Phenylobacterium zucineum HLK1: one gene and its partner. The protein of the gene in region 2 binds, or shares a complex with, the protein of the main gene of each other region. Links are inferred from orthologs where the notes say so. Each region holds a gene or a part of one and is shown on either strand. Other genes may lie near its edges.

Region 1 (14,772 bases), 2.4 Mb from region 2 along the record:
TGGCGCCATGATCCGCTTCGGCGTGGACTTCGGCGGAACCAAGATCGAGGCCGCGGCGCTGGACGCTGACGGCCGCTTCGTCGCGCGGGTGCGGGCGCCGACCCCGAAAGCCTATGACGAGGGGCTGGAGGCCGTGGCCGAACTCCTGGCCGAGGCCGAGCGGCAGGCCGGGGCCAGGGCCGAACGCGTCGGCGTGGGCGGGCCGGGCTCGCCCTCACCGGCCGGCGGACTGATGCGCAACGCCAACTCCACCCAGCTCAACGGCCGCCCCTTCCCGGCCGACCTGGCACGGATGCTGGGGCGGCCGGTGCGCTACGAGAACGACGCCAACTGCCTGGCGCTCTCGGAGGCGACCGACGGCGCCGGCGCGGGCGCCGAGCTGGTGTTCGCCGTCATCCTGGGAACCGGCTGCGGCGGCGGGATCGCCATCGGCGGGCGGCCGCGCACCGGCCGCAACGCCGTGGCCGGCGAGTGGGGCCACACGCCCCTGCCCTGGCCGCGCCCCGACGAGCTGCCGGCGCCGGAATGCTGGTGCGGCCGCCGCGGATGCCTGGAGCTGTGGGTCAGCGGTCCCGCCTTCGCCCGCGACGCGGGCCGCCCCGCCGAGGCGGCCGCGGCCGCCGGGGGCCCGCCGCTGGACCGGTACATCGACCGGCTGGGGCGCGGGCTCGCGGCCGTCGTGGACGTGCTGGACCCGGACGTGATCGTCCTGGGCGGCGGCATGTCGAACGTGGAGGCGCTTTACGACCGGCTGCCGGCCGCCATCGCCCCGCACGTGTTCTCGGACGTGTTCGCGACGCCGGTGCGCCGGGCCGCGCACGGGGACTCCTCGGGCGTGCGCGGCGCTGCATGGCTGTGGCCGCGATGAAGGCCCTCTGCCGCGATTGCCTCTGGACGGGGGAGGACCAGCCGCGCCGCTGTCCGGCCTGCGGCTCGCCGCGGATCGTGGCCCACGAGGAGCTGGGCGCGCTGTCCATCGCCCACATGGACTGCGACGCCTTCTACGCCAGCGTCGAGAAGCGCGACCGGCCCGAGCTGCGGGACGTGCCGGTCATCGTCGGCGGCGGGAAACGCGGCGTCGTCACCACCTGCTGCTACATCGCCCGGATCAAGGGCGTGCGCTCGGCCATGCCGATGTTCAAGGCGCTGAAGGCCTGTCCGGAGGCCGTGGTGATCAAGCCCGACTTCACCAAGTACCGGGCCGAGAGCAGGCGCATCCTGGGCCTGGCGGGCGAGCTCACCCCGCTGATCCAGAACCTGTCGCTGGACGAGGCGTGGATGGACCTGTCCGGCACCGAGCGCCTGCACGGCGCCCCGCCGGCCGTGACGCTGGCCAGGCTGCAGGCGCGCATCGAGGCCGAGACCGGCCTGACCGTCTCGATCGGCCTCGCCCCCAACAAGTTCCTGGCGAAGATCGCCTCCGACCTCGACAAGCCCCGCGGCTTCTCGGTGATCGGGGGGAAGTCGGCGCAGGCCTTCCTCGCGCCGAAGCCGGTCTCGATCCTGCCGGGCGTGGGCCCCGCCATGGCCGCCTCGCTCGAGAAGGCCGGCTACCGCACGGTCGGCGACCTGGCCCGGGCCGACGCGAAGGCCCTGGCCGAGCGCTGGGGCGCCCATGGCCTGCGCCTTTCGCAGCTGGCCCACGGCCAGGATGCGCGCACCGTCAATCCGAACGAGGCGCGCAAGGGGATCAGCGCCGAGACCACCTTCAACGAGGACCTATCGGGGCTCGCCGACCTCGAGGACCAGCTCGCGCCGCTGTGCGACAAGGTCGCGCGCAAGGCCCGGGCCGACGGCGTGGCGGGGCGCGTGGTGACGCTGAAGCTGCGAACCACCGACTTCCGGATCGTCACCCGCCGGCGGACCCTGCCCGTCGCCACCCAGACCGCCAAGACGCTGTTCGCGGTCGGCCGGGAGCTGCTGGCCAAGGAAGCGACGGGGCGGCCCTGGCGGCTGATCGGCATCGGCGTCGCCGACCTGGTGGACGCCGAGACCGCCACCGCCGACTTCTTCGCCGAGGCCGAGCGCCGGGCCCTGGCCGGCGAGAAGACCCTGGACGTGCTGCGCGCCAGGTTCGGCAAGGATGCGGTGACTTCGGGCAGGATGCTCAAGGCCAAGGCGCTCAACGAAGAGTGATCGCAGGCCCCAACCCCGGGTGGCGGAGCCGCTCCGGTCTGGGGCCGTTCACCCCCGGCGTGACGATTCGACCCTTCCAAATGACCGCATCTTCCATATCTAATCGAAGTGGACGCATCCTCGGCGACCACAGGAGATCGAAGGCATGAGCGAACGCAAGGAAGGTGACTCCGGCGCCGGCGTTCGGTCAGCGGTGATCACCCAGACGAAGCCGAAGACGCAGAAGCCCGCGATGTACCGGGTTCTGCTTTTGAACGACGACTACACGCCGATGGAATTCGTCGTGTACGTACTTGAGCAGTTCTTCAATAAGTCGCGCGAAGACGCGACTCGCATAATGCTACATGTCCATCAACACGGCGTGGGTGTGTGCGGAGTCTACACATACGAAGTGGCGGAAACAAAAGTGGCCCAGGTCGTTGATACGGCGCGGCGGCACCAACATCCGCTGCAATGCACCATGGAAAAGGATTAAGGCCCTTTGCCTTCATTTTCGCGCCAGCTCGAAGAGTCCCTGCACCGCGCGGTCGCCTACGCCAACCAGCGTAAGCATGAATACGCCACCCTGGAGCACCTGCTGCTCTCTCTCGTGGACGACGAGGACGCCGCCGGCGTCATGCGCGCCTGCGACGTGGACCTGGGCGCGCTGCGCACCACCCTGACCAACTACGTCGACAACGAGCTCCGCTCGCTGGTCGTGGACGACGGCGAGGACGCCAAGCCCACCGCCGGCTTCCAGCGCGTGATCCAGCGCGCGGTGATCCACGTCCAGTCCTCGGGCCGCGAGGAGGTGACCGGCGCCAACGTGCTGGTGGCCATCTTCTCCGAGCGCGAGAGCCACGCCGCCTACTTCCTGCAGGAGCAGGACATGACGCGGTACGACGCGGTGAACTACATCGCCCACGGCATCGCCAAGAAGGCCGGCGCCACCGAGGCCAAGCCGGTGAAGGGCGCCGAGGACGACGAGAAGCCCCAGGTCAAGACCGGCGGCGAGGCGCTCGAGGCCTACTGCATCAACCTCAACGAGAAGGCCAAGCAGGGGAAGGTCGACCCGCTGATCGGCCGGATGGCCGAGGTCGAGCGCTGCATCCAGATCCTGTGCCGGCGCACCAAGAACAACCCGCTGCTGGTGGGCGACCCCGGCGTCGGCAAGACCGCCATCGCCGAGGGGCTGGCGCGCAAGATCGTCAACAAGCAGGTCCCCGAGGTCCTGGCGAACGCGACCATCTTCTCGCTCGACATGGGCGCGCTGCTGGCCGGCACGCGCTACCGCGGCGACTTCGAGGAACGCGTGAAGCAGGTCGTCAAGGAGCTGGAGAACCACCCCGACGCGGTCCTGTTCATCGACGAGATCCACACGGTGATCGGCGCCGGCGCCACCTCGGGCGGGGCCATGGACGCCTCGAACCTGCTGAAGCCGGCGCTGGCCTCGGGCACGCTGCGCTGCATGGGCTCGACGACTTACAAGGAGTTCCGCCAGCACTTCGAGAAGGACCGGGCCCTCGTCCGGCGCTTCCAGAAGATCGACGTGAACGAGCCGACGATCGACGACACGATCAAGATCCTGAAGGGGCTGAAGTCCTACTACGAGGAGTTCCACAAGCTCCGGTACACGAACGACGCCATCAAGGCGGCGGTGGAGCTGTCGGCGAAGTACATCACCGACCGCAAGCTGCCCGACAAGGCGATCGACATCATCGACGAGGCCGGCGCCTCGCAGATGCTGCTCCCCGAGGGCAGGCGGAAGAAGACCCTGGGCGTGAAGGAGGTCGAGGCGGTCGTCGCCAAGATCGCCCGGATCCCGCCCAAGTCGGTGTCGAAGTCCGACACCGAAGCGCTGAAGCAGCTGGAAGGCGACCTGAAGCGCGCGGTCTACGGCCAGGACGAGGCCATCGAGCAGCTGTCCGCCGCCATGAAGATGGCCCGGGCCGGCCTGCGCGACGCGAACAAGCCGATCGGCTGCTACCTGTTCACGGGCCCGACCGGCACCGGCAAGACCGAGACCGCCCGCCAGCTGGCCGGCACCCTCGGCATCGAGCTGCTGCGGTTCGACATGTCGGAGTACATGGAGCGCCACACGGTCAGCCGCCTGATCGGCGCGCCTCCCGGCTACGTCGGCTTCGACCAAGGGGGTCTGCTGACCGACGCGGTCGACCAGCATCCGCACGCCGTGGTCCTGCTGGACGAGATCGAGAAGGCTCACCCGGACGTCTACAACATCCTCCTGCAGGTCATGGACCACGGTCAGCTGACCGACTCCAACGGCAAGAAGATCGACTTCCGCAACGTGGTCCTGATCATGACCACCAACGCCGGCGCCGCCGACGCCCAGCGCAACGCCATCGGCTTCGGCCGCGGCAAGCAGGACGACGAGGTGGAAGAGGCGCTGAAGCGGCAGTTCACGCCCGAGTTCCGCAACCGCCTCGACGCGATCGTGCACTTCCACGCGCTGACGCCCGAGATCATCCGGCAGGTGGTGCTCAAGTTCGTCATGCAGCTGGAGGCCCAGCTGGCGGACCGGCACGTCACCATCGAGACGGACGACGAGGCCGCCGACTGGCTGGCCAAGAACGGCTTCGACGAGCTCTACGGCGCCCGGCCGCTGGCCCGGGTCATCCAGGAGAACATCAAGAAGCCCCTGGCCGACGAGATCCTGTTCGGCCGGCTCACCAAGGGCGGCCACGTCAAGGTGGTGCTCAAGGACGGCAAGCTGGCGTTCGAGATCGAGGGCCAGACCCGCGAACCCGGCGCCCCGGTGGTCGAGAAGCCCGCCGAGGAGACCGAGCCGGTCGACTGAGCGGCGGTCTACGAGGAAAAGCGAAGGGCCCCGGAGAGCGATCGCAGAGAGCGATCTCCGGGGCCTTGTCGCGTCAGCTGATCTTCGCCGAGATCTGCTCGGCCAGCGCCTTCAGCTCATCCATGTCGGCCATGCCGCCCGAGGCGTGGCGGCCCACCGGCACGCCTTCCCAGCGCGGGATGATGTGGACGTGCAGGTGGTAGATCGTCTGGCCCGCCGGCGCGCCGTTGAACTGGGTGATCACCAGGCCGTCGGGGTTCAGCGCGGCCCGCACCGCCTTGGCCACCCGCTGGACGCCCAGGATCAGGTGGGAGAGGCGTTCGGGCTCCTCCTCCAGCAGATTGCGCGCCGTCGTGTGCTTGGGGATCACCAGCGTGTGCCCCCTGGACTGCGGGAAGACATCCATGAACGAGAAGACGTGCTCGTCCTCGAACACCCGGGCGCAGGCCATCTCGCCGCGCAGGATCTTCGCGAAGATGTTGTCGGGGTCGTAGGCGCCGTCCAGCATGGGTCACTCCTGATCAACCCAGCGCTCGTAGCAAATCAGCCGCCCTGCCGGAACGGCGAGAACTCCTCGGCGAGCCATTCGATCTCCTCCTCCACGCCCGCCCGCTCCTGCTCGAGGAAGCGCTCGACGGGTCCGCGGAGCGCGGGATCGGCGATGTAGTGGGCCGAGTAGACCGGCGTGGGCAGGTAGCCGCGGGCGATCTTGTGCTGGCCCTGGGCCCCGGCCTCGACCCTCTCGAGGCCCTGCGCGATGGCCCACTCGATGGCCTGGTAGTAGCAGAGCTCGAAGTGCAGGAAGGGGATCTCCTCCACGCAGCCCCAGTGGCGGCCGTAGAGGCAGTCGTCGCCGATCAGGTTCAGGGCGCCCGCGACCCAGCGCCCCTCGCGCCGGGCCATGACCAGCAGCACCCGGTCGGCCATCCGCTCGCCCAGCAGCGAGAAGAACGGGCGCGTCAGGTACGGCCGGCCCCACTTGCGCGAGCCGGTGTCCATGTAGAAGCCGAAGAAGGCGTCCCAGTGCTCTTCCGTGAGGTCGCCGCCGGTGAGGCGGACGATCTCCACCGGCGCCTGCGCCTCGCGTCGCTCGCGGCGGATCGTCTTGCGCCGGCCGGACGACAGCGCGCCCAGGAAGTCCTCGAAGTCGCGGTAGCCGCGGTTCCGCCAGTGGTACTGCTGGCCCTCGCGCAGCCCCAGGCCCTGGTCGCCCATCCAGCGCCACTCCGCCTCGGTCGGGAAGTTCACGTGCAGCGACGAGGCGCCGTACCGCTCGCAGACCGTCAGCGCCCCGCCCAGCAGGAGCGCCCTCGCCTCGCCCGCCGGGACGTCGGGGCGGACCAGCAGCCGCGGCCCCGTCGCCGGGGTGAAGGGCGCAGCCGACAGCAGCTTGGGATAGTAGCTCCCGCCGGCGCGCTCGTAGGCGTCGGCCCAGGCGTGATCGAAGACGTACTCTCCCTGGCTGTGGGACTTCAGGTACAGCGGCATGACCGCCGCCACCCTCCCCGCCTCGTCCTCCACCGACAGGTGGTGCGGTCCCCAGCCCTGGCGCTCGACGGCGCATCCGGCCGCCTCGAGCGCGTCCAGGAAGTCGTAGTGGATGAAGGGATTGCCGAGGTGCGCGGGGTTCCTGGCGCAGGCGTCCCAAGCCTCGCGGCCGATGTCGGCGATGCGGCGGGAGACGTTCACCGCCGGCTTCAGGCTCACGCCCTGAACCCCTCGAAGATCAGGTTGTCGCAGCCGTCCTTCACCGCCTCCCACTGCTCGGGCTCGCGGACGGTCCAGGCGATCACCGGCATTCCCTCGGCCCGCAGGCGGGCGGCGTTCTCGCTGGGCAGCATGTCGAGACCCAGAGCGAGGAAATGCGGCCGGGCGATGGCCACGTGTTCCAGCCCGGCGAAGGCCCGCCGCAGCTCGGGCGGCATCTCCTTGCGGTCCTTGTAGGAATAGCTGTCCAGGCCCCGCAGGACGCCGGGATAGCGCTCGGCGAACCAGGCGTGGGAATAGGGATTGAAGCCGATCACGCAGAGCGGACCGTTGTGGTCGGCGATCACCTCGTGCACCCGCCGCTCCAGCGGGCCCACCTCGCCCGGCGGGGTCTTCAGCTCGACGTGGACCATGGCGCGGTGGCCGACGATGGCCAGGGTCTCGAGCAGCGTGGGGATCTTCTCGTCCGAGCCCTTCAGGCGCAGGTCGGCGAGGTCGGCGGCCGACAGGTCCCGGACCCGGCCGGGCCGGCCGGTCATCCGCTCCAGCGTCTCGTCGTGGAAGACCACCGCCTCGCCGTCGGCGCTGAGCTGGACGTCCAGCTCGATGCCGTAGCCGGCGGCGCAGGCCGCCTGGAACGCAGAGAGCGAGTTCTCGGGCGGCCCGTCGGGGCTCCAGAGCCCCCGGTGCGCGATCGGCGGGTGGAAGAGAAGGTCCCAGGCCTCGCCGAAGCGCGATCTCACGACAGCTGCACCACCGCGTCGACCTCGACGGCGAAGTTGAGCGGCAGGCGGTAGACGCCCACGGCCGAGCGGGCGTGCCGGCCAGCATCGCCGAGCACCTCGACCATCAGGTCCGAGCACCCGTTCACCACCTGGGGGATGTCGAAGAAGTCCGGGCCGGCCTGCACGAAGCCGCCCAGCTTCACCACCCGGCGCACTCTGCCGAGGTCGCCGTCGCAGGCCGCCTTCATCTGGGCCAGCAGGTTGATCCCGCACAGCCGCGCGGCGCGCTTGGCGGTCTCGGCGTCCACGTCCTCGCCGACGACGCCCTTGATCCCGCCCGAGGCGTCGACCGAGACCTGCCCCGAGATATGGACGAGGTCGCCGACGCGGACGAACGGAACGTAGTTGGCCACCGGGGCGGTGGGCTGCGGAAGGGTGATGCCCAGCTCGGCCAGGCGCTGTTCGATGTTCGACATGGCCGAACCTCTAGCGCCCGCCCGCCCATGAGAAAAGGGCATGAGAAAAGGGCCGGTCCCTTGCGGGCCGGCCCTCGTCTCGATCGAACTCGCGGATGGTCCTAGCGGACGGCCTGCAGCTTCTCGACGGCGGCGGTCATCCGCTCGTTGAGCGGCTTCATCGATTCCTTCATCGAGGCCGACACCGTCTCGGTCATCTTGCCCATCTCGGCCATGTAGGTCTCGAGGGCGGTCTTGGCGAAGGCGGACTGCAGCTCCATCACTTCCTGGACGCTCTTGGCGCCGGCGAGCGAGCGGGCCGCGTTCACCTGGTTGTCGAAGGCGCTCTTGGAGAAGGCCATCGCCTGCGCGCCCAGGGCTTCGGCGCCCTTGGTGGCGGCGGTCACCGAGGCGACCACGGCTTCCAGGTTCTGCTTGGAGTGGGCGTTCATCTCGTTCAGCGCGGCCAGGGTCTTCTCGACGCCGTCCTTGAAGGCGACGTTGCTGGCGGTGGTGAACTGTTCGACGGTGGTCTTAGCGGCTTCGGCGGCGGCCATGGGGCGAACTCCTGACGAATGGGGAGGAAGCGGACTTGCGAGGCGCAATGCCCCAACGGAAACGTAGGCTCTTGTCCCATGTTGCAGTGCAGCAGTCAAGGAAATTGTGCAGCGCACAATGACCGTCTGCACACGTCCTGCGCAGGCGCGGCAATTCGTCCTTTCAACATCTGTTTACTCTGCATCAAGGCTACGGCTGTCATGGTAGGCAGCTCACGGCGGCGCCGTAGCCGCCCCAACGCTTTGATTCGACGGACGAAGCATGTTCCAGCACGCCCGCCGCCTTGTGCTTTCCCTGGGTCTTGCCGCCGCCGCGGCGTTCGGCGCGATGGCGCCCCCTGCGCAGGCGCAGATCCCCTATCAGATGCTCGCGCAGACCTCGTCGAAGTACGCGGCCATCGTCGTGGACGCGAAGACGGGCGAGGTTCTGTACGAGAACCGGGCCGACAGCCCCCGGTACCCGGCGTCGATCACCAAGGTCATGACGCTGTACCTGACCTTCGAGGCGCTGGCCTCGGGCAAGATCGACCTGGACGACCGGGTCGTCTTCTCGCCGCGCGCGGCGGCCCAGCCGCCGACGAAGCTGGGCGTGCGGGCCGGCGACTCCATCTCGGTGGACGAGGCCATGAAGGCCCTTGCCACCAAGTCGGCCAACGACGCGGCCGTCGCCCTCGCCGAGAAGCTGGCGGGCACCGAGCAGCGCTTCGCTGCGCTGATGACCCTGCGGGCGCGCGAGCTCGGCATGACCGACACCAACTTCGCCAACGCCTCGGGCCTGCCCGACAGCCGCCAGGTCTCGACGGCGCGTGACATCGCGATCCTGTCGCGGGCGGTGATGCGGGACTACCCGCAGTACTACAAGCTGTTCAGCCTCCAGTATTTCAACTTCCGCGGCCAGACGATGCGCAACCACAATGGCCTGCTGCACCGGATGGACGGCGTCGACGGGCTGAAGACCGGCTTCATCAACGCCTCGGGCTTCAACCTGGCCGCGTCGGCCGTGCGCGACGGCCGCCGCCTCATCGCGGTGGTCCTGGGCGGCCCCACCAGCCGCGCCCGGGACAACAACGCCGAGAGCCTGCTGCTGACCGGCTTCGAGGTCCTGGACCGCCGCGCTCGCGGCGAGGACATCCAGGTGGCCCAGAGCTTCTTCGAGTCCCCGATGACGGGCGGCCGCGTTCAGCCGCAGACCGCCCAGGGCGACGAGGACAGCATGAAGATCGTGCTCGCCTCGACCGCTCCGCCGATCCGCGCCTCGAAGGTCGAGATCGTCGAGAAGGGCAAGTGGACGGTCCAGGTCGGGTCGTTCTCGAGCCGGTCCGACGCCAAGGAGCAGCTCTCCATCGTCGAGAAGCGCTTCGGCAAGCACTTCGGCAAGGCCAAGGGCGTCGCCGAGAAGTCCGGCGGCAAGTACCGCTCGCGCTTCTCCGGCTTCTCGGAGAAGGCCGCCAAGGACGCCTGCCGGGCGCTGAAAGCCAAGAAGCAGCCCTGCATGGTCCTGCCGCCCAGGGCGTGAGCGGGACCTGAATGGAGAGAGGAAAAGGCCCCAGGCTCGCCCGGGGCCTTTTTCTGTGGGGTCAGCGGCCCAGCAGCCGGTCCCGGGCGACGTTGAGCTGGGCCGCCAGGCCCGCCGTGCCGCCCTTGTCGGGGTGGGCCAGGCGCATCAGCCGGGTGTAGGCCGCCTGGATCTCGGCCGGAGAAGCGCCCTCCTCCACCCCCAGGATCCGGCGAGCCTCGGCGGCGGACATGCGGGCCGACGGCGCGGGCGCCGCGCCCGTGCGGCGCGTCGAGACCGCGAAGCCCAGCCCCACGACCACCAGCACGATCGCCAGGCCCCAGCCGCCGCGGACGCCCGCGTAGGCGGCGCCGGCGAAGCAGACCACCGCCGCCGCGGCCGACAGGAACCGCCACTCGCGGCGCTTCAGGACGGGCTTGCCGCGCGATGCGAAGAGGAACAGGCCCAGGAGCAGGAACCCCAGGGCGAGATAGCCGAGCATCCGGCTATTCCGCCGCCATCCTCTCGCTCTCGTCCAGACCCGTGAAGCCGAGCGCGCTCATCAGCGCCCGCAGTTCCTGCCGCGCGGCCACGTGCTGCAGCGACATGGCCACGGGGCGGATCGCCGGCGACAGGTCTGCCACCGTCAGGCCGAACGGGAAGAGCTCGCGGTAGATCACCCGGTCGCGCAGGCCGGGGCCGACGCGGAAGCCGACCTTGCGGGAAAGCGCCGTGACCCGCTCGTCCAGGCGCTTGCGGTTGCGGGCTTCGGTCGGGGCCAGACGGTTGCGCAGCACCACCCAGTCGATCTGCTTGCCGGTGCGGGTCGCCCGCTCCTTGCGGCTGTTCCACACGGTCTCGGAATAGAGGCTGTGGCGCTTCAGCTCGAGCGTCACCGGGTCGACCTGACCCAGCATGTCGAAGTCGACGAAGCTGTCGTTCATCGGGGTGACGATGAGGTCGGCGAGGCCGTGAGCGGCCCGGCTGATCGCCGTGTCGCTGCCGGGCGTGTCGATCAGCACAAAGTCAGCCTCCCCCGCCACCTCGGCGAAGGCGGCCTCGAAGCGCGCGAGCTGCTCGGCGTCGGGCGCCTTGGCCAGCGCGTCCCCCGCCGAGCTGATGGCGTGCTCGACCGGCATGGGCGCCTCGGCCCCGTTCGCCGCCAGCCAGGCGCGACGGTTCGCGAAGAACCGGCCCAGGGTCTGCTGGCGCAGATCCAGGTCGAGCACCGCGACCTTCGCTCCGCCGTGCAGCAGCGCGGTCGCGATGTGGATGGCGATGGTGGACTTGCCCGCACCGCCCTTTTCGTTGCCGACCACGATAACGCTGGCCTGGCCCATGCCCCTCAGCTCCCACAGCCCAAGAGTCGTTAACCGACTCACCTATGCTACGTGAGCCCGCGCCGCCGAGCGCCGTCAACGCGCGGATCATCGCGGGCTGTGGATGGACTTGGGCCCCGCCCCTCGCCATAAGCCCGGCCATGCCGCTGCCGATCGTCCGCACCGTCGCCGAGCTCCGCGCCCGGGTCGCCGCCTGGAAGGCCGGCGGAGAGCGGGTAGGCTTCGTCCCCACCATGGGCGCGCTGCACGAGGGCCACCTGTCGCTGGTGCGCCTGGCCCGGACCAGGGCGCAGCGGGTGGTGGCGAGCGTATTCGTCAATCCGACCCAGTTCGCCCCGAACGAGGACTTCGACGCCTACCCCCGGGACGAGGCGCGCGACGCCGCCCTCCTGGCGAGCGCCGGCTGCGACCTGCTGTTCGCCCCGACCCTGGCCGAGATGTACCCCGAGGGCTTCGCGACCACCGTCACCGTGGCCGGCGTCTCAGAGCCGCTGGACGGTCAGGCGCGGCCGGGCCACTTCACGGGCGTCGCCACCGTGGTGACCAAGCTGCTCAACCAGGTCCAGGCCGACGTCGCGGTCTTCGGCGAGAAGGACTACCAGCAGCTCCAGGTGATCCGGCGCCTGGTCCGCGACCTCGACATGCCCGTGGAGATCGTGGGCGGCCCGACCGCGCGGGCCGACGACGGCCTCGCCCTCTCCTCGCGCAACGCCTACCTCGCCGCCGAGGAGCGGCCGGTGGCGGCGCGGCTGAACCAGGTGATGCGCGAGGCGATCGCCGCCCTGAACGCCGGCGAGGCCGTAGCGGCGGTCGAGGCGCGCGCGGCCGAGGCGCTCGCGGCGGCCGGCTTCGGGCGGATCGACTATGTGGAGGTGCGCGACGCCGGCGACCTCTCGCGCCTCGGACCCGGCCCGGTGGACCGTCCCGCCCGCCTCCTGGCGGCCGCCGTCCTCGGACGGACCCGGCTGATCGACAACATGGCCGTCTAGAGGCCTCCCGCGGCCCCTCGCCGCACGACAATCGGCGCCGGAGGGCTGCGGCCCGCCGCACCTCTAGGCTCCCGCGCGCCGGCGAAGGGCTCGCCGGGAGTCGGGATCGAAGTTCATGGCCTTCTTCAAGTACGACGGCTCGGTGGCCGTCGAGACCGCCGCGCCGGTGGTGCAGTTCTACGGCACGCCCGGCGCCGACGTCCTGAGCGGGACGTCCGCGGCCGAGGGGTTCTGGGGCGGTCCCGCCGACGTGATGAGCGGCGGCGCCGGCGACGATTCCTATTGGCTGAAGTCGCGGCTGGACCGTGTGGTCGAGGGCCCGGCCGGCGGCGTGGACAAGATCACCGCCTGGCACAGCGTGACGCTCGCCGACCATCCCTATGTGGAGAACCTCTCCGTTTCCGGGGACCGGCTCTACGCGGCCGGCAATGCGCTGGACAACATCGTCGAGGGCGGCCCGGGCGGCCAGCAGGTCTACGGCGGCTTCGGCCAGGACGTCCTGATCGGCGGCGCCGGCGCCGACGTCTTCATCGTCCATCGCGGCGAAGGCAATGACGTCATCCAGGACTTCAACGCCGCCGAGGACAAGGTGCGGCTGAAGGCCGGGCTCTCCAGCTTCGCGCAGGTCCAGGCCAGGCTCTCCCAGGCGGGGACGGACGTGAAGCTCGACCTCGGGGGCGGCGACGGCCTGATCTTCCGCAACCTGTCCGCGGGCCAGCTGACCGCGGCCAATTTCCAGCTGGAGCTCGACCCGGCGGCGCTGGGCGCCCGCACCTTCGGCGACGAGTTCTCGGGCGCCCTCTCCCTCTGGGATCCGGAGAGCAATCCGGGCGGGGTCTGGCGCCCCGACTACGGCTACCAGGGGCCTCAGGGGGTCGGCAGCTACACCCTCGTCAGCAACGACGAGAAGCAGATCTACACCTCGCCGTATTTTCGCGACCACAACGGCGACTTCGCCGAGACGCCCTTCTCGCAGGCCGGCGGCGTGCTCACGATCACCGCCCGGGCGAGCGCGAACCCGGAGATCTTCGGATACGGCTACACCTCGGGCCTGATCTCGACCAAGCCCAGCTTCGCCCAGACCTACGGCTACTTCGAGATGCGGGCGGACCTGCCGGACGCCGCGGGCGCCTGGCCGGCCTTCTGGCTGCTGCCGGCCGACGGCTCCTGGCCGCCGGAGCTGGACGTCATGGAGGCGCTCACCCACGATCCGCGCGGGACCTGGACGACGCAGCACTCCTCCATCGGCGGCCACGCCTCTAGCGGACAGCTGAACTACACGCCCGACACCGCCGACGGCTTCCACACCTACGGGGCGCTGTGGGGGCCGGGCGAAATCGTCTGGTACGTGGACAACGTCGAGGTGTTCCGCTCGGCGACCCCGGCCGACATGCACAAGCCGATGTTCATGATCGCCAACCTGGCCCTCGGCGGCTGGGGCGGGGCCATCGACGGCGCGGCGCTGCCGGCCGAGTTCAGGATCGACTACATCCGCGCCTATGCGCTGGGCGATGCGCCGGCCGCCCCGCCCTCGTCCGGCGGAGGATACGGCGGCCTGAACCTTGTCGCCCCGGCCGAGGGCTCCTTCCTGCAGGGCGGCGGGGCGGCCGACACCCTGCAGGGCGGCGGGGGATCGGACACCCTGCGCGGCGGCGACGGCGCCGACCTGATCTACGGCGGCGACAGCTTCGACGACACACACGGCAACTGGGGCGAGGACACCATCTACGGCGGCGGCGGCGGCGATTGGGTGGTGGGCGGCCAGGGGAACGACCGCCTCTTCGGCGAGGACGGGGGCGATGCGGTCCTGGGCAACCTCGGGAACGACACCCTCGACGGCGGCGCCGGGAATGACGTCGTGCGCGGCGGCCAGGGTCACGACCTGATCCAGGGCGGGGACGGCGACGACTTCATCGCCGGCGACCGGGGCGATGACACGCTCTCGGGCGGCGCCGGGGCCGACGTGTTCCACAGCTTCCAGGGGGCGGGCCTGGACCGGATCCTCGACTTCAATGCGGCCGAGGGCGATCGCGTGCAGGTCCTGGCCGGAACGCCCTGGAGCGTCAGCCAGGTGGGCGCCGACACCGTCGTCACCCTGGGCGCGGGCGACGCCATCGTACTGGTCGGGGTGTCCGCCTACGCCCTGCCGGAGGGCTGGATCTTCGCCGCCTGAGGCCGATTCGAGACCACCTGCCGCAGGCGTCGCACGGGTCGCATGCGGCAGGCGGCCACAGCGCCACTGCGGCAAGGCGCCACAGTAGAGCTACGATCCGGGCCAAGAACAAGCTTCACCATTACTCGAACCGTCGACGCAATAAGGCAGCGCTTGTTTCCGAAAAAGTGGCGCGTCGATAGCAACTTAGTCAGCAAGCTTGACCATTTCATACGCCGCAACTCTATCAGTCTACGCGTGCAGGTTGCTGCGAAACGCGAATTGCAACCGAGTCAACCTGTGACAAACCGCAAGACGACATAAACCGTCTTCCCTTCCACTTTCCCGGTGCTGCGACGCGGACGGGCTTCGCAGACGACGGCGGCGTCGGGGCCGCCACAACACTTCGGACGGGAAGA
Region 2 (14,552 bases):
CCGGTCCACGAGGTCCCCTACGTGTGGCCGGACATCCGGACGGTGACGGGGTGAGCGGACGGCCTTCTTCTCCTCTCCCCCCGCGAAGCGGAGAGGGAGAGGCAGGGAGAGGGTTCGAGCGCAGCAAGGAAACCGCCGCGCTCAGATCGCGCCGGCTTCCTCGGCGGCGTAGGTGAGGGAGACGAAGACGTCCTCGAGGTCGGGGTCCTCGGTGGAGATGTCCTTGATGTGGATCCCCGCCTTGCGGATCGCGGCCAGCACCTGTTCGACGCTGGACTGGCCCGTGCGGTAGCCGACCGAGAAGCCGCCCGAGCGGAGCAGCTTCGTTTCGAAGCCCGGCAGGTCGGGGGCGGCCGCCAGCGGGGACTCGGGCGTGACGAGCACGTTGCGGGTGTCCATGCGGCGCAGCAGGGTCGTCGTCGGCTCGCAGGCGACCACCTGGCCGCGGTTGACGATGGCGATCTGGTCGCAGAGCTCCTGGGCCTCTTCCAGGTAGTGGGTGGTGAGCACGATGGTCACGCCCTGGCGGTTCAGCTCCAGCACATAGTTCCAGAGCTGGCGGCGCAGCTCGACGTCGACCCCGGCGGTGGGCTCGTCGAGGATCAGCACCGGCGGATTGTGGACCATGGCCTTGGCCACCATCAGCCGCCGCTTCATGCCCCCCGAGAGCTGGCGGACGTAGGCCTTGGCCTTGTCGGCGAGGCCAAGGGCGGCGAGCAGCTCGTCGGTCCGGCGCTCCGACTTCGGCACGGCGTACATGCCGGCCGCCACCTCCAGCGCCTCGCGCGGGGTGAAGAACGGGTCGGCGGCGATCTCCTGGGGCACCACGCCGATGGCCGCGCGCGCGTCCCTGGGCCGCTCGTCGATGTCGCGGCCCCAGATGCGGACCGTGCCGGAGGTCTTCTTCGTCAGGCCCGCCAGGATGTTGATGAAGGTGGACTTGCCCGCCCCGTTCGGTCCCAGGAGGCCGAAGATGGATCCCCGGGGAATGGCCAGATCGAGGCCCCTCAGGGCGCGCATCTCGGGCGTGGTCTTGGTGGCGGCGTAGGTCTTGACCAGGCCCCTGGCCTCGATCGCGTATTCTGGAAGGTCCATGGAGTCCAACTTTGGGGAGGGCCGTCGTTGACGGCGAAAGCCGCGGTCGCATAGGTAGGCCCACGCCGCGCCCGAGCCAAGGCGGCGGCTTCAGAGGTTGGTTTTCCGATGGCCCGTAAACTCGTGTCCGCCAAGTCCGCCAAGGCGCAGAAGCGGCCCGAGCCGGCGCCCGCCAAGCCGGCGGTGACGCCCGACCTGCCCCCGCCCGAAGTGGTGACCGTCCGCTCCGGCCGCATCGCCTGCGACGGCGTCGGCGGCGCCCTGGGCCATCCGCGGGTGTGGCTGGAGATGGGCGAGGCGACCTTCGTCGAATGCCCCTACTGCGACCGCCGCTTCGTGCTGGCCGAGGGCAGCGAAGGCGCCGAGGACGAGCGCCTGGCGCCGGGCGTCTACGAAGGCCCGCACGGACACTGACTTCCCTCCCCGCTGGGGAGGGTGCGAGCGCAGCGAGACGGGTGGGGCGGCCTATCCGGCGATGCGGCGCGTGATCGTGACTCCCCCACCCTGCGCGCCTTTCGGCGCGCTGTCCCTCCCCACGAGGGGGAGAGGGCGGGTCGTCAGACCCGGAGCGGCATCAGGATGTACTGGACGTCGGCGTCGGCCGGATCGAGCACCAGGGCCGGGTCGTTCGGGCCGCCGAAGCGCAGCTCGGCCTGCTCGCCCGAGATCTGATCGGTGATGTCCAGCAGGTAGCGGGCGTTGAACGACAGTTCGAAGGGCTCGCCGTCGTAGTCGATCTCGAGCTCCTCGACCGCCTGGCCGGCCTCCATGTTGCGGACCGTGAGGACGACCTTGCCGGCCTCGATGGCCATGCGCACCGAGCGGCTCTTCTCGGCCGAGATGGTGGCCACGCGGTCCACCGCCTGGGCGAACAGCTTGGCGTCGACCATGACGATGCGGTTGTTGTCCTTCGGGATCACCCGCGCGTAGTCGGGGAAGTTCCCGTCGATGACCTTGGAGGTCAGGGCCGCGCCGTCGAACTCGAAGCGGATCTTCTGCGGGCTGACCTGCAGCTCGACCTGTTCGCCGGCGTCCTCCAGCAGGCGGCGGGCTTCGCCGACCGTCTTGCGCGGCACGATCACGCCGGGCGCGCCGGCGGCGCCTTCCGGCGCCGGCATGTCGGCCAGGGCCAGGCGCGAGCCGTCGGTGGCCACCGCCCGCAGGCGCGGCGAGCCGTCCACCACGATCGTGTGCAGGTAGAGGCCGTTCAGGTAGTAGCGGGTCTCCTCGGCCGAGATCGCGAAGCGGGTCTTGTCGATCAGCCGGATGAGGTCGGTGACGTCCACGCCCATGCGGCCCGAGAAGCCCTCGGCCGACATCACCGGGAAGTCGCCCGCCGGCAGGACCGGCAGGTTGAACCGCGAGCGGCCGGCCTGGACCGCCAGCCGCGGGTCCTCGCCCGTGAAGCTCAGCGAGACGTCGGCGCCTTCCGGCAGCTTACGCACGATCTCGTAGAGGGTGTGCGCCGGGGCGGTGATCTGGCCCGGCTGGTCCACCTGAGCCATCGCCTCGTCGATGATCTCCATGTCGAGGTCGGTGGCCGAGAACGTCAGCCGGTCGCGCTCGGCCGACAACAGCACGTTCGACAGGATCGGAATGGTGTTGCGGCGCTCCACCGCGCTCTGCACGTGGCCCAGGGCCCGGAGCAGCGCGGCGCGTTCGATCGTCAGCTTCATTCTTAGGTCCCGGCTCGCCTCTATGCGGGCGCGCGAATCAACCGCGGGCGCCCGCACCCCGAAAGGAAGGGACCTGCGACATTAGCCAAAATCCCCGGTCGGGAAAGAGGCGGCGCCGTCTTTAGGCGCGGGTGTCCACAGACCCGCCTGAAGACCCGCCGGACCCGTCCTCCTCACCGGAGGCGTAAGGATTGCCCTGGGCGTCCCTCTGGCCGCCGCCGTCGGACGCCGCGCCCGCGGCCTTGGCCGCGACCACCACCATGGCCGGCCGCACGAGGCGGCCCAGGAGTTCGTAGCCGGGCTGCAGCACCTGGATGACGCCGCCGGGGGCCACGTCCGAGCCCGGCTGCTCCATCATCGCCTGGTGCTTGTGCGGGTCGAACTTCTCGCCCTTGGGCGGGTCGATCTTCTTCAGGCCGTTGCGCTCGAAGGCGCCCAGCAGCTCCTTGGCGGTCATCTCGACCCCGACGACGAAGTTCTTCACCGCCGTGTCGGCGTGGTCGGCGGGGGCGGCGGTCATCGCCCGGTCGAGGTTGTCGGCGACGCCCAGCAGGTCGCGGGCGAACTTCTGGATGGCGTAGGCGCGGGCGTCGTTCGCCTCGCGCTCGGCGCGGCGCTTGGTGTTCTCGGCCTCGGCCGCATAGCGCAGCACCTGATCCTTCAGGGCCTGGATCTCCGCCTTCAGCGCCGCAACGTCTTCGCCCCCGAAATCGAAGGCCTCGTCGCCGCCCTCGGGCGGGGTGTTCTCTTCGGACATGTCCTACCTGGTCTTACGCGTTCATCACCTGGCCAAGCACGCGGGCGGTGTAGTCCACCAACGGAATGACCCGGGCATAGTTCAGCCGGGCCGGGCCGATCACGCCGATCGCCCCGACCACCCGCTGGGTGCCCGTCATATAGGGCGCCGCGATCACGGCGGAACCGGAAAGCGAGAACAGCCGCGTCTCGGCGCCGATGAAGATGCGCACGCCCTCGCCCTCGCGCACCCCGTCCAGCAGCTGGATCAGCTGCTCCTTCTGCTCCAGGTCCTCGAAGAGGGAGCGCACCCGTTCCAGGTCCTCGATCGCCTCGCGGTCCTCCAAGAGGTTCGCCCGGCCGCGGACGATCAGCGCCCGCTCGTCGCCCTCGCCGCCGCCCCAGGCCGCCAAACCGTCCTCGACGAGGCGGGCGGCGGTGTCGTCCAGCTCGCGGCGGGCTCGCTCCAGCTCGTTCTTCAGGTCGATCTTGGCCTCGGCCAGGGTGCGGCCGCGCATGCGGGCGTTGAGGAAGTTTGACGCCTCCTGCAGGGCCGAGGGGGTCACGCCCATCGGCCGGCGGATCAGCCGGTTCTCCACCGTGCCGTCGTCGAACACCATGATCGCCAGCGTCCGCTCGCCGGACAGCGGCACGAACTCGACGTGTGTCACGCCCGCGTCGCGGATCGGCGTCACCACCACCCCCGCGCCGCCGGCCAGCCCCGAGAGGATCGCCGAGGCCTCGTTCAGCGCGTCCTCGTAGTTGCGGCCGTGGGCGCGCAGGCGGGCCTCGATGTCCCGCCGCTCGGCCTCGGCCACGTCGCCCACCTCCAGCAGGCCGTCGACGAACAGCCGCAGGCCCGCATGGGTCGGCAGGCGGCCGGCGCTGACGTGCGGCGCGCCCAGGAGGCCGAGCTGGGTCAGGTCCTGCATGGTGTTGCGGATCGAGGCCGGCGACAGCGGCAGGCCGCCCTTGGACAGGGTCCGCGAGCCCACCGGCTCGCCCGTCTCCAGATAGCTCTCCACGATGCGGCGGAAGATCTCCCGCGCACGCTCGTCGAGCTCGGCAAGGCCGGCCCCAGGGGCGAAGATCGAATGGGTCACGTCAGCGTTCGAAACCGGTTTCGGGGCGCCCATGGACTGGACCTTCCTGATCTAGGATAAGCGCGGCCTCCACCGGCGCAAGACGCCTGGTCCTTCCGAGAGTTCCCAAGCCATGCGCCCGTCCGACCGCCGCCCCGACCTGCTTCGCCCCGTCACCCTGGAAACCGGCGTCAACCGCTACGCCGAGGGCTCGTGCCTGGCGAGCTTCGGCCACACCAAGGTGCTGGTGACCGCGAGCCTGGAGGAAGGCGTGCCGCCGTTCCTGCGCGGCAAGGGCCAGGGCTGGGTCACCGCCGAGTATGGCATGCTGCCCCGGGCCACCCACACCCGCGGCCGGCGCGAGGCCGCCCAGGGCAAGCAGTCGGGCCGCACCCAGGAGATCCAGCGCCTGATCGGCCGCAGCCTGCGGGCGGTGGTGGACCTGAAGGCGCTCGGCGAGCGGCAGATCACCGTGGACTGCGACGTGGTCCAGGCCGACGGCGGCACGCGCACGGCCGCCATCACCGGCGCCTGGGTCGCCCTGCGGCTGGCCACCCGCTACCTGCTGGAGGAGGGCGTGATAGCCACCGATCCGATCCTCGACCAGGTGGCGGCGATCTCGTGCGGCGTGTTCTCGGGCACGCCGGTCCTCGACCTCGACTACGAGGAGGACTCCAACGCCGAGGCCGACGCCAACTTCGTGCTGACCGGCGCCGGCGACATCGTGGAGATCCAGGCCACCGGCGAGAAGCGCGGCTTCTCCGAGGCGGAATTCGAGGCGCTGTTCGCCCTGGCGCGCAAGGGAATCGGCGAGCTGTGCGAGCTGCAGCGCGCCGCGACCGGCGGCTAATCCAGCTCCTCGTCCAGCGGCGCGTCGTCGGGGCCGGCCTCGTAGACCAGCAGGTCGCCGGGCTGGCAGTCGAGCTCGCGGCAGAGGGCCGCCAGCGTCGAGAAGCGCACCGCGCGCGCCTTGCCGGTCTTCAGGATCGACAGGTTGGCGATGGTGACGCCGACGCGGTCGGCCAGCTCGGTGAGCGACATGCGCCGGTCGAGCAGGACGCGGTCGAGATGCACGCGGATGGGCATGGTCAGATCGTCAGCTCGGCTTCGCGGCGCAGGCGCGCGCCCTCGCGGAACACCTCGGCCAGCACGAAGACCACCAGCACCGAGAACCAGGCGGTGAGGCTGAAGCTGGGCTCGACGTCCGAGACGTCGGGCAGCGCCCAGGCGGTCAGGGCCCAGAGGGCGTAGCGGCCGAGCTCGAGGCCCGCGAGGATGACGCCGATGAGGCGCAGGCGCGCGACGTTGTCGGGATGGAAGGGATCGCCCGCGGTCAGCGTGGCGAAGATGCGGCGCAGGCAGCCCACGATGACCAGGATGCCGGCGAGATAGAGGGCGGCGGCCATCAGGCCGGCGGCGAGGACGGGACCGCGCCGGACGACCTCGCCGGCCTCGGAGTCCAGGGTGACGCCCGACAGGAGATCGGGGTTGAAGCTCAGCAGCACGGCCGCGAGCGTGATGAGGGCGAGCGCGGCGACGCCGATCCACAGGGCGCCGAACACCACGTCGAGGATGATCTTCAGGAAGCTCGAGACGGAACCCGGACCCAAGGCGCGCATGCCGACCCCCAAGAACGTCTAGACCCGCCGCGGCCCGCTCGTCGTCGCCCGGAAGAGGGGCGGGAGCGGGGCCGGGACGGGTCGGACAAACCCCACGCGCCGGAGCCTAGAGGTGGCTGGAGACGATGGCCAGCATGGGGAAGGCGGCCAGGACGACCACGAAGCTCATGGCGGCGCGGTCGATGAAGTTCATGGCGGACGAAAGCATGTCGACGCTCCTTGTGTTGGATGCTGCGCTGCAGCATCTGGGTGGCGGGACCCGATGTCCCTATGGCGATAATCGATACAGCCGCATCGTTTCTCGATCAAATGAACATCGAGTAACGATATTAAATTTTTGCAATGCAACACGGCGGGGCGGCGCTATGGTCCCGCGCCGGTAAAGATGGAGTTAAGCGATGGCCCTGAAGCTCGAGCCCGGGACGCGGCTGGTGGTGGCGACCCACAACCCCGGCAAGGCGCGCGAGCTGGCCGAGATCCTGGACGGCCGCTTCGAGCTGGTGAGCGCGGGCGAGCTCGGCCTGTCCGAGCCCGACGAGACCGAGGCGACCTTCTCCGGCAACGCCCTCCTCAAGGCGCGTGCGGCGGCCGAGGCCAGCGGCCTCATCGCCCTGGCCGACGATTCCGGCCTGTCCGTGGCGGCGCTGGACGGCGCTCCCGGCGTCTATTCCGCCCGCTGGGCGGGACCCGAGAAGGACTTCGCCGCCGCCATGCGCAAGGTCGAGGAACGGCTGGAGGAGGCGGGCGCCGAGGACGTCTCGGCCTGGTTCACCTCGGCCTTGGCGGTGGCCTGGCCAGGCGGCCCGGCGGTCGTGGTGGAAGGCCGGGTGGACGGGATGCTCGTCTTCCCGCCGCGGGGGACGCGGGGCTTCGGCTACGATCCCATCTTCGTCCCCGAGGGCTTCGACCAGACGTTCGGCGAGATGGAGCCGGCGGCCAAGGACGCCATGAGCCACCGCGCCCGGGCGTTCGCCAAGCTGAAGGCCGCGCTGTTGTGACGAGCCGGCCGCGGCCGCTCGGGGGCCCGGTGGGGGTCTACGTCCACTGGCCCTACTGCGCGCGCATCTGCCCCTACTGCGACTTCAACGTCTACCGCGCCCGCGGCCGCGAGGCCGAGGCGCGGGCGCTGGCCTCCGCCATCATTGCGGACCTGCGGGCCCAGGCGGCGCTGACCGGTCCGCGCGAGCTGGTCTCGGTGTTCTTCGGCGGCGGCACCCCCTCGCTGATGGACCCCGCCTGGGCGGGCGAGATCGTCGCCGAAGCCAAACGCCTGTGGTCCCCGGCCGCCGACCTGGAGGTGAGCCTCGAGGCCAATCCCACCGACGCCGAGGCCGACCGCTTCGCCGCGTTCGCCGACGCGGGGGTGAACCGCCTCTCGCTCGGCCTGCAGGCCCTGGACGACGAGGCGCTGAAGCTCCTCGGCCGCAACCACGGCGCGGAGGAGGGCCGACGCGCCGCACGCGCCGCCGCCCGCGCCTTCCCGCGGCTGTCGGTGGACCTGATCTACGCCCGGCCGGGCCAGACGCCGCAGGCCTGGGCGGGGGAGCTGGCGGCGGCGCTCGACCTCGGCCCCGAACACGTCTCGCCCTACCAGCTCACCATCGAGGCGGGCACCGCCTTCGACCGGGCGGTGCGGCGGGGGACCATCGTCCCGCCCGCCGAGGAGCCGGCCGCAGAGCTGTTCGAGACAACCCAGGCGGTGCTGGAGGCCGCCGGCTTCGACGCCTACGAGGTCTCGAACCACGCCCGGGGGGAGGCCGCGCGCTCGCGCCACAACCTCGTCTACTGGCAGGGCCTCGACTACGTCGGTGTCGGCCCCGGCGCGCACGGCCGGATCACGACTCCCGAAGGCCGGCTGGCCACCTTCGCGGCGCCGCGGCCTGCGGACTACATCGAAGGCGCCGGCGGCTCGCGCGAGCGCCTGACGCCCGTGGAGGCCGCCGAGGAGCGGCTGCTGGGCGGCCTGCGGATCGCCGAGGGCGTGGGCCGGGACGAGATCGCCGCGCTGGCGCTGCCCGAGGGGCGCATCGCCCACCTGGTCGAGCTGGGCCTCCTAGCGGACGATCCCTCGCGCCTGCGCGCCACGGCTGAAGGCCGACGGCTGCTGGACGCCGTCACCCGCGCGCTCTTGGCCTAGCCGGCCTTGCCATCGGGGCCGCAAGCGGCGAAGCCTCCGGGCATGGCCCGCGCCCTGCCCCCGCCCGTTCTCGACGACGCCCCGCTGGCGCCCGGCCTCTATGTGGTGGCCACGCCCATCGGCAACCTGCGCGACGTGACCCTGCGGGCCCTCGACGTCCTGGCCCAGGCCGACCTCGTGCTGGCCGAGGACACCCGGGTGGCGGCCAAGCTGCTCTCGGCCTACGGCCTGACCGCGCGGCTGGAGCGCTGCGACGAGCACGGCGAGGCGCGCGCCCTTCCCAAGGCCCTGGCGGCCCTGGAGGCGGGCCAGCGCGTGGCCCTCGTCTCCGACGCCGGCACCCCGCTGGTCTCAGATCCCGGCTTCCGGCTGGTGAAGGCCGCCGCCGAGGCGGGCCATCCGGTGTTCCCGATCCCCGGCGCCTCGGCGCTGCTCGCCGGCCTCTCGGCGGCGGGCCTGCCGACCGACCGCTTCCTGTTCGCGGGCTTTCCGCCGCCGAAGTCCGCCGCCCGCCGGACCTTCCTGGCCGAGGTCGCCGGCGTGCGCGCCACGCTGGTCTTCTTCGAGGGCGGCTCGCGCCTGGCGGCCAGCCTGGCGGACATGGCTGAGGTGCTGGGCGGCGAGCGCGAGGCGGTAGTCTGCCGCGAACTGACCAAGCTCTACGAGACGATCGTGCGGGGCCGCCTCTCCGAGCTCGCCGCCGACCCGCGTTTCGAGGCGCCGAAGGGCGAGATCGTGGTGCTGGTCGGGCCCGGCCGCGAGACCGAGGCGAGCGCGGCCGACGCCGACGCCGCCCTCGCCGAGGCCCTCGCCCGCCTGAAGCCGGCCGACGCCGCCGCCGAGGTGGCCAAGGCCCTGGGGCTGCCCCGGCGCGACCTCTACCGGCGCGCCCTGGAGCTCAAGCGGTGAGCGTGCGCCAGGGGGCGCGCCGGGCGCGGGGGGCGGCGGCGCGGCTCTCGGGCCGGCGCAGCGAGGTCGTGGCGGCGCTCTGGCTGATGATGAGGGGCTACCGCATCCTGGGCTTCCGCCTGAAGACGCCGATCGCCGAGATCGACCTGCTGGCCGTGCGCGGCCGGATCCTGGCGGTGGTGGAGGTCAAGCGGCGCGGGACCATCGAGGCGGCGCTGGAGGCCGTCGGCTTCGACCAGCGCGACCGCCTGCGGCGCGCCGGCGCAGCCCTCGCCGCCCGCCGCCCGGCGCTTCAGGGTGCGTCGGTTCGCCTCGACTTGCTGGCCCTCGCGCCCGGGCGTCTTCCTATGCATATTCCCGACGCCTGGAAGGGCGCGTGAACGACGGATCCCCAGACGCCGGAATGGACCGCGAAGAAGCCGAGACCATCCTGCTGGACGCAGGCGCCGCCCCGGAGGGCGAGTTCCCGCTGATGGAGGCCGCGATCGCCTGCGCCATCCACGAGGACCCGGCGCGCGACGCCGGCCTCGCCCGCGACCTGGCCCAGCAGGGCGTCGTGCGGCTGGGCGAGCGGCTGAAGCGCGAAAGCCCCGAAGAGGCCCTGGCCGAGACCATGGCCGGCGACCTGCGGCTGACCGGCGACCTGTTCACCACCGAAGGCCTCGGCAACGCCGACATCATCACCGTCGCCGAGACGCGCCGGGGCCTGGCCGTCACCCTGGGGATCTTCTACCTGCACGCGGCGCGCCGCTGCGGGCTGACGGTCAAGGGGGTGGACTTCCCCGGCCACTTCCTGCTGCGGATCGAGACCGAGGAGGGCCCGCTGGCCCTCGACCCGTTCTCGGAAGGCCGCGTGGTGCTGCCGTCGGAGCTGACGCGGCGGGCGCTGCACGCCGGCCTCACCCCCAACGTCGCCGACCGCCTGGACCGGCTGATGGCCCCGGTCAGCGACCGGGCCGTGCTGATGCGCCTGCAGAACATCATCTTCGCCCGCGCCAGCGCCGTGCGGGACTACGTCCGCGCCGAGCGGGCCGCCCTGCGGCGGGCGCTGCTGGATCCCGGCGACCACCGCCCCTGGCTGGACGTGGCCTCGGCCCGCGAGGGCCAGGGCGCCCTGGCCGGCGCCCTGGAGGCGCTGCAGCGGGCGACCTCGATCGACGGCGGCGTGGCGCTGGCCGCCCGCGCCCAGCGCGAACGGGTCCGGCTGCGGCTGAACTGACCCCAGGCCCGACCGGGGGCGCTGGCGCTCGGGCCCCGGCGGGCCTATGTCGCAGGGACGCCAACGTCCCGGGGGAACGCCATGTCGCTGAAGGTCGCCGTCCAGATGGATCCCATCGAGGGCGTCAACATCGAGGGCGACACGACCTTCCTGATGATGGAGGCGGCCCAGGCCCGGGGCCATTCGCTGTTCGTCTACACGACCGACAAGCTGGCCATGGAGGACGGCCGGGTCTTCGCCCGCGGTCGCGACGTGACGGTCCAGCGGGTGGCCGGCGACCACGCGAGCCTCGGTCCCTGGCGGCGGACCGAGCTGACCGAGTTCGACGTCGTCCTGCTGCGCCAGGACCCGCCGTTCGACATGCACTACATCGACACGACCTTCTTCCTGGAGGCGGTCCATCCCCGGGTGCTGGTGGTCAACGACCCGCGCGAGGTGCGCAACGCCCCCGAGAAGCTGTTCGTGACCAAGTTCCCGGGCCTGCAGCCGCCGACGCTGATCACCCAGGATCGGGACGCCATCTACGACTTCCGCGCCCGGCACGGCGACATCGTCATGAAGCCGCTGAACGGCCGCGGCGGCTCGGGCGTGACCCGCCACCTGCAGGACGACCCGAACATCGACGCCATGCTCGAGCTGCACGCCCAGATCGGCCGCGAGCCGGTCATCGTCCAGAAGTTCCTGCCGTCGGTGACCAAGGGCGACAAGCGCATCCTGCTGGTGGACGGCGAGCCGGTGGGCGCCATCAACCGCGTGCCCGAGAAGGGCCAGATCCGCTCGAACCTGGCCGTCGGCGGCAAGGCCCAGCCGGTGGAGCTCACCGCCCGCGACCGCGAGATCTGCGCCGCCATCGGCCCCGAGCTGAAGGCCCGCGGCCTGCTGTTCGTCGGCATCGACGTGATCGGCGACTACCTCACCGAGATCAACGTCACCTCGCCCACGGGGGCCGTGGCGCTGAAGCGGTTCACCGGGGTGGACGCCGCCGAGGTGCTCTGGACGCGCATTGAAGCGCTTCGCGCCGGGGCCTAGGCCTCCACATCAAGACCCCGGCGTAAGTGTCGGAAGCGTATTGATTACCGCATAAGTTCTATTTTCGTTCTTGATCCGATCCCAGGTCCGTGCTGCTGTTTGTGGATAAGTCTCAGGCGACCACAAGGGATTGAGATGAGCGCGGGGGTGGTGACGCTGGCGTTCCGCGGCGTGGAGGCGGTCCGGGTCGACGTCCAGGTCCAGTTCACCGGCGGCGAGCCCAAGTTCTTCCTCGTCGGCATGGGCGACAAGGCCGTCTCGGAAAGCCGCGAGCGGGTGCGCGCCGCCTTCGCGGGGCTGGGCCTAGCCCTCCCCGCCCGGCGCATCATCGCCAACCTGGCCCCCGCCGACCTGCCCAAGGAGGGCAGCCACTACGACCTTCCGGTGGCGCTCGCTATCATGGCCGGCATGGGCGTCATCCCGCCCGACGCCCTGGAGGGCTGGGCGGCGGTGGGCGAGTTGGCCCTGGACGGCCGCATCACCCCGGTCGCCGGCGCCCTGCCGGCCGCCGTGGCCGCAGGCGGCCTTGGCCTTGGCCTGATCTGTCCCGAGGCGTGCGGGGCCGAGGCGGCCTGGGCCGGCGACACGCGGATCCTGGCGGCCCCCTCGCTCATCGCCCTCGTCAACCACTTCCGCGGGACGCAGGTGCTGGCGCCGCCTGCGCCGGGGCCGATGCTGGACGCCGGACGCCAGCCCGACCTGCGCGACGTGAAGGGCCAGGAGAACGCCAAGCGGGCGCTGGAGATCGCCGCGGCCGGCGGCCACAACCTCCTGTTCGTCGGCCCGCCGGGCTCGGGCAAGTCGATGATGGCCGCGCGCCTGCCGGGCCTGCTGCCGCCGCTGACCTCGGAGGAGCTGCTCGAGACCTCGATGGTCCATTCCATCGCCGGGCTGATCGCCAAGGGCCAGCTCACCCGCGCGCGGCCGTTCCGCAATCCGCACCACTCGGCCAGCATGGCCGCCCTGACCGGCGGCGGGCTGAAGGCCAAGCCCGGCGAGGTCAGCCTCGCGCACAACGGCGTGCTGTTCCTGGACGAGCTGCCCGAGTTCGGGACCCAGGCGCTGGATTCCCTGCGCCAGCCGATCGAGACCGGCGAGGTGGTCGTCGCCCGCGCCAACGCCCACGTGCGCTATCCCGCCCGTTTCCAGCTGGTGGCGGCGATGAATCCCTGCCGCTGCGGCCTGGGCGGACCGGGCCGCGGCGCCTGCGGCCGGGCGCCCCGCTGCCAGACGGACTACCAGGGCCGCATCTCGGGGCCGCTGATGGACCGCATCGACCTGCAGGTGGAGGTCCCGCCGGTGACCGCCGCCGACCTCGCCCTGCCGCCGCCCGCCGAGGGAACGGCAGAGGCCGCCGCGCGGGTCGCGACGGCCCGGGGCCTGCAGGCCGAGCGGGCCGCAAAGGCCGAGGGCGGCGAGGGGGCGAGGCTCAACGCCCGCGCCGAGGGGGATTTCCTGGAAAAGGTCGCCGCGCTGGACGAGCCGGCCCGCGCCCTGCTCGCCCGGGCGGCCGAGGCGGGGGGCCTGTCGGCCCGCGGCTGGACGCGCACACTCAGGCTCGCCCGCACCATCGCCGACCTGGAGGGCTCGGACGCCGTGCGCCGCGTCCACGTGGCCGAGGCGCTGATCTACCGGCGCGTGGCGCCGGCGGCAGCGCCGGCTTCGGCGCTCTGACGCTCGCGAAGGACCCCGATCACGCCCGCCGCGAGGGCGAAGACCGTCAGTTGCGAGAAGATCACCGACGCCGTCGCATAGGCCCAGGCGCCGACCTGGGGATCGACGATCCGCGCCGCGTGGGTGGCGACCGACAGCAGGTGAAAGCCGGCGGCGAAGATCGGCCAGTAACGTGCGCTCTTCAGCGCCACGACGACGAGGAAACCCAGGAGCACCACGTCGACGGCGAAGGCGCCCCACTGGGTCCCCAGCCACTCGCGGTCGCGGCCGATGAGCGTGGCGATCCAGGCGATCAGGAACGCCATGGCCGTCAGGCGCTCCTCCCAGCCGCCCTTCCAGACGGCGGCGCCGCAGACCACGGCCATGAGCGTGAGGCCGAACCAGGGCGGGAGCGCCAGCGTCTGCACGAAAGAAAAGGCCCCCGGCTGTGACCGAGGGCCCAATCTACATGGCTCTCCGGCAGGCGGAAGCCCGCGGAACTAGGCCGCGCGGATCTCGCGCAGACGGCGGCCGCCGGTCCGCTCGAGCATGCCCGCGGTGGGGGCCGGCTTCTCGCCGCTGCCGGGATCGAACGACACCGCGCCCAGGCCCATCTGGCCCTGAGCGACGCTCAGCTCCTTGTGGGTCTCGACGATGGCGCGGCGGGCCTCGGCCAGGGCCATGATGGCCTGGCTGGCGCGCTCGACCGCGTCCTGGCCGATGAGGGCCGAGGCGCCGGCCTGCTTGCGCAGGCTGGGCATGACGCCGGTCAGGTGGGCGGTCTTGGCCAGGGCCGCATCGATGGCGGCTTCGGCCTCGAACAGGGCGCCGGCGATCTGCTCGGCGACCATTCGACGTTGCTTAAGCATGAGTCGTCTCCATGCGCGTCGAGGGAGCGACGCGCCGCAAGTTTCAGATAACTAGGGTTTCTCGGCCGTTCAGCCGTTAGGTTAAATTGACGGCCAGCGCCTGCAGCGCGTGGAGGCCTGCCAGCATCCCGCCGAAGGCGAGCGCGGTCAGGATCGCCACTGCCACGATGGCGCCCAGCCGGGCGGCGGGGCCTAGCTCATTGGGCCCGAGCCATCGTCCGCGTCCGGCCGGAAGTTCTCGTCCAGCAGGACCCAGGTCATGCAGAGGATCTCCCGCAGGACCATTTCGGCCGGCTTGAACGGCGCCAGCTTCCGCGTGGCGGACACCAGGTGCCGCGCCATGTCCGCCTGGGCGGGCGTCGCCGACAGGTCGACGAGCTGCCGTTCCAGCTGGGTCCAGGAGAAGGCCGGAAGGCTCTCCTCCCTGCGGGCCAGAGCCGGCCAGCGCGCCTCGAAGTCGTCGATCTCCCGGCGCAGGCGCAGCGCCTTGCCGATCACTTGCCGATTGTCGAAGTTCTGCCGGTCGCCC

The links.
Region 1: the proteins of dnaN (region 2) and PHZ_RS07190 are in contact, whole or in part, in a solved structure (PDB 1OK7), measured with the Escherichia coli proteins. The link is inferred for Phenylobacterium zucineum HLK1 from one-to-one orthologs.

What each region holds. Positions count from the first base shown.
Region 1 is NC_011144.1:1,470,368-1,485,139, reverse strand. The notes cover bases 1-3,000. They hold PHZ_RS07190 (DNA polymerase IV), read left to right. Parts: upstream 1-864; coding sequence 865-2,136; downstream 2,137-3,000. Other genes in these bases: clpA (ATP-dependent Clp protease ATP-binding subunit ClpA), read left to right, coding at 2,618-3,000; clpS (ATP-dependent Clp protease adapter ClpS), read left to right, coding at 2,282-2,611; PHZ_RS07195 (ROK family protein), read left to right, coding at 8-868. Outside these bases: more of clpA, read left to right, coding at 3,001-4,933; PHZ_RS07175 (HIT family protein), read right to left, coding at 5,007-5,441; PHZ_RS23550 (GNAT family N-acetyltransferase), read right to left, coding at 5,477-6,640; PHZ_RS23545 (glycerophosphodiester phosphodiesterase), read right to left, coding at 6,637-7,383; PHZ_RS07160 (RidA family protein), read right to left, coding at 7,380-7,841; PHZ_RS07155 (phasin family protein), read right to left, coding at 7,943-8,377; PHZ_RS07150 (D-alanyl-D-alanine carboxypeptidase), read left to right, coding at 8,640-9,893; PHZ_RS07145 (J domain-containing protein), read right to left, coding at 9,955-10,374; PHZ_RS07140 (division plane positioning ATPase MipZ), read right to left, coding at 10,379-11,212; panC (pantoate--beta-alanine ligase), read left to right, coding at 11,353-12,201; PHZ_RS07130 (family 16 glycosylhydrolase), read left to right, coding at 12,317-14,374. UniProt on the Escherichia coli protein: Poorly processive, error-prone DNA polymerase involved in translesion repair and untargeted mutagenesis. Copies undamaged DNA at stalled replication forks, which arise in vivo from mismatched or misaligned primer ends.
Region 2 is NC_011144.1:3,922,086-3,936,637, forward strand. The notes cover bases 713-3,492. They hold dnaN (DNA polymerase III subunit beta), read right to left. Parts: upstream 2,772-3,492; coding sequence 1,653-2,771; downstream 713-1,652. Other genes in these bases: PHZ_RS19160 (ABC transporter ATP-binding protein), read right to left, coding at 713-1,095; PHZ_RS19165 (zinc-finger domain-containing protein), read left to right, coding at 1,204-1,509; grpE (nucleotide exchange factor GrpE), read right to left, coding at 2,893-3,492. Outside these bases: PHZ_RS19155 (GNAT family N-acetyltransferase), read left to right, coding at 1-54; more of PHZ_RS19160, read right to left, coding at 142-712; more of grpE, read right to left, coding at 3,493-3,528; heat-inducible transcriptional repressor HrcA, read right to left, coding at 3,542-4,642; rph (ribonuclease PH), read left to right, coding at 4,722-5,438; PHZ_RS19190 (helix-turn-helix domain-containing protein), read right to left, coding at 5,435-5,674; PHZ_RS19195 (DUF2975 domain-containing protein), read right to left, coding at 5,677-6,207; rdgB (RdgB/HAM1 family non-canonical purine NTP pyrophosphatase), read left to right, coding at 6,606-7,205; radical SAM family heme chaperone HemW, read left to right, coding at 7,235-8,344; rsmI (16S rRNA (cytidine(1402)-2'-O)-methyltransferase), read left to right, coding at 8,387-9,253; PHZ_RS19215 (YraN family protein), read left to right, coding at 9,256-9,633; PHZ_RS19220 (SirB1 family protein), read left to right, coding at 9,657-10,472; gshB (glutathione synthase), read left to right, coding at 10,554-11,501; PHZ_RS19230 (YifB family Mg chelatase-like AAA ATPase), read left to right, coding at 11,637-13,175; PHZ_RS19235 (hypothetical protein), read right to left, coding at 13,130-13,582; PHZ_RS19240 (hypothetical protein), read right to left, coding at 13,655-14,023; PHZ_RS23670 (hypothetical protein), read right to left, coding at 14,216-14,552. UniProt on the Escherichia coli protein: Confers DNA tethering and processivity to DNA polymerases and other proteins. Acts as a clamp, forming a ring around DNA (a reaction catalyzed by the clamp-loading complex) which diffuses in an ATP-independent manner freely and bidirectionally along dsDNA.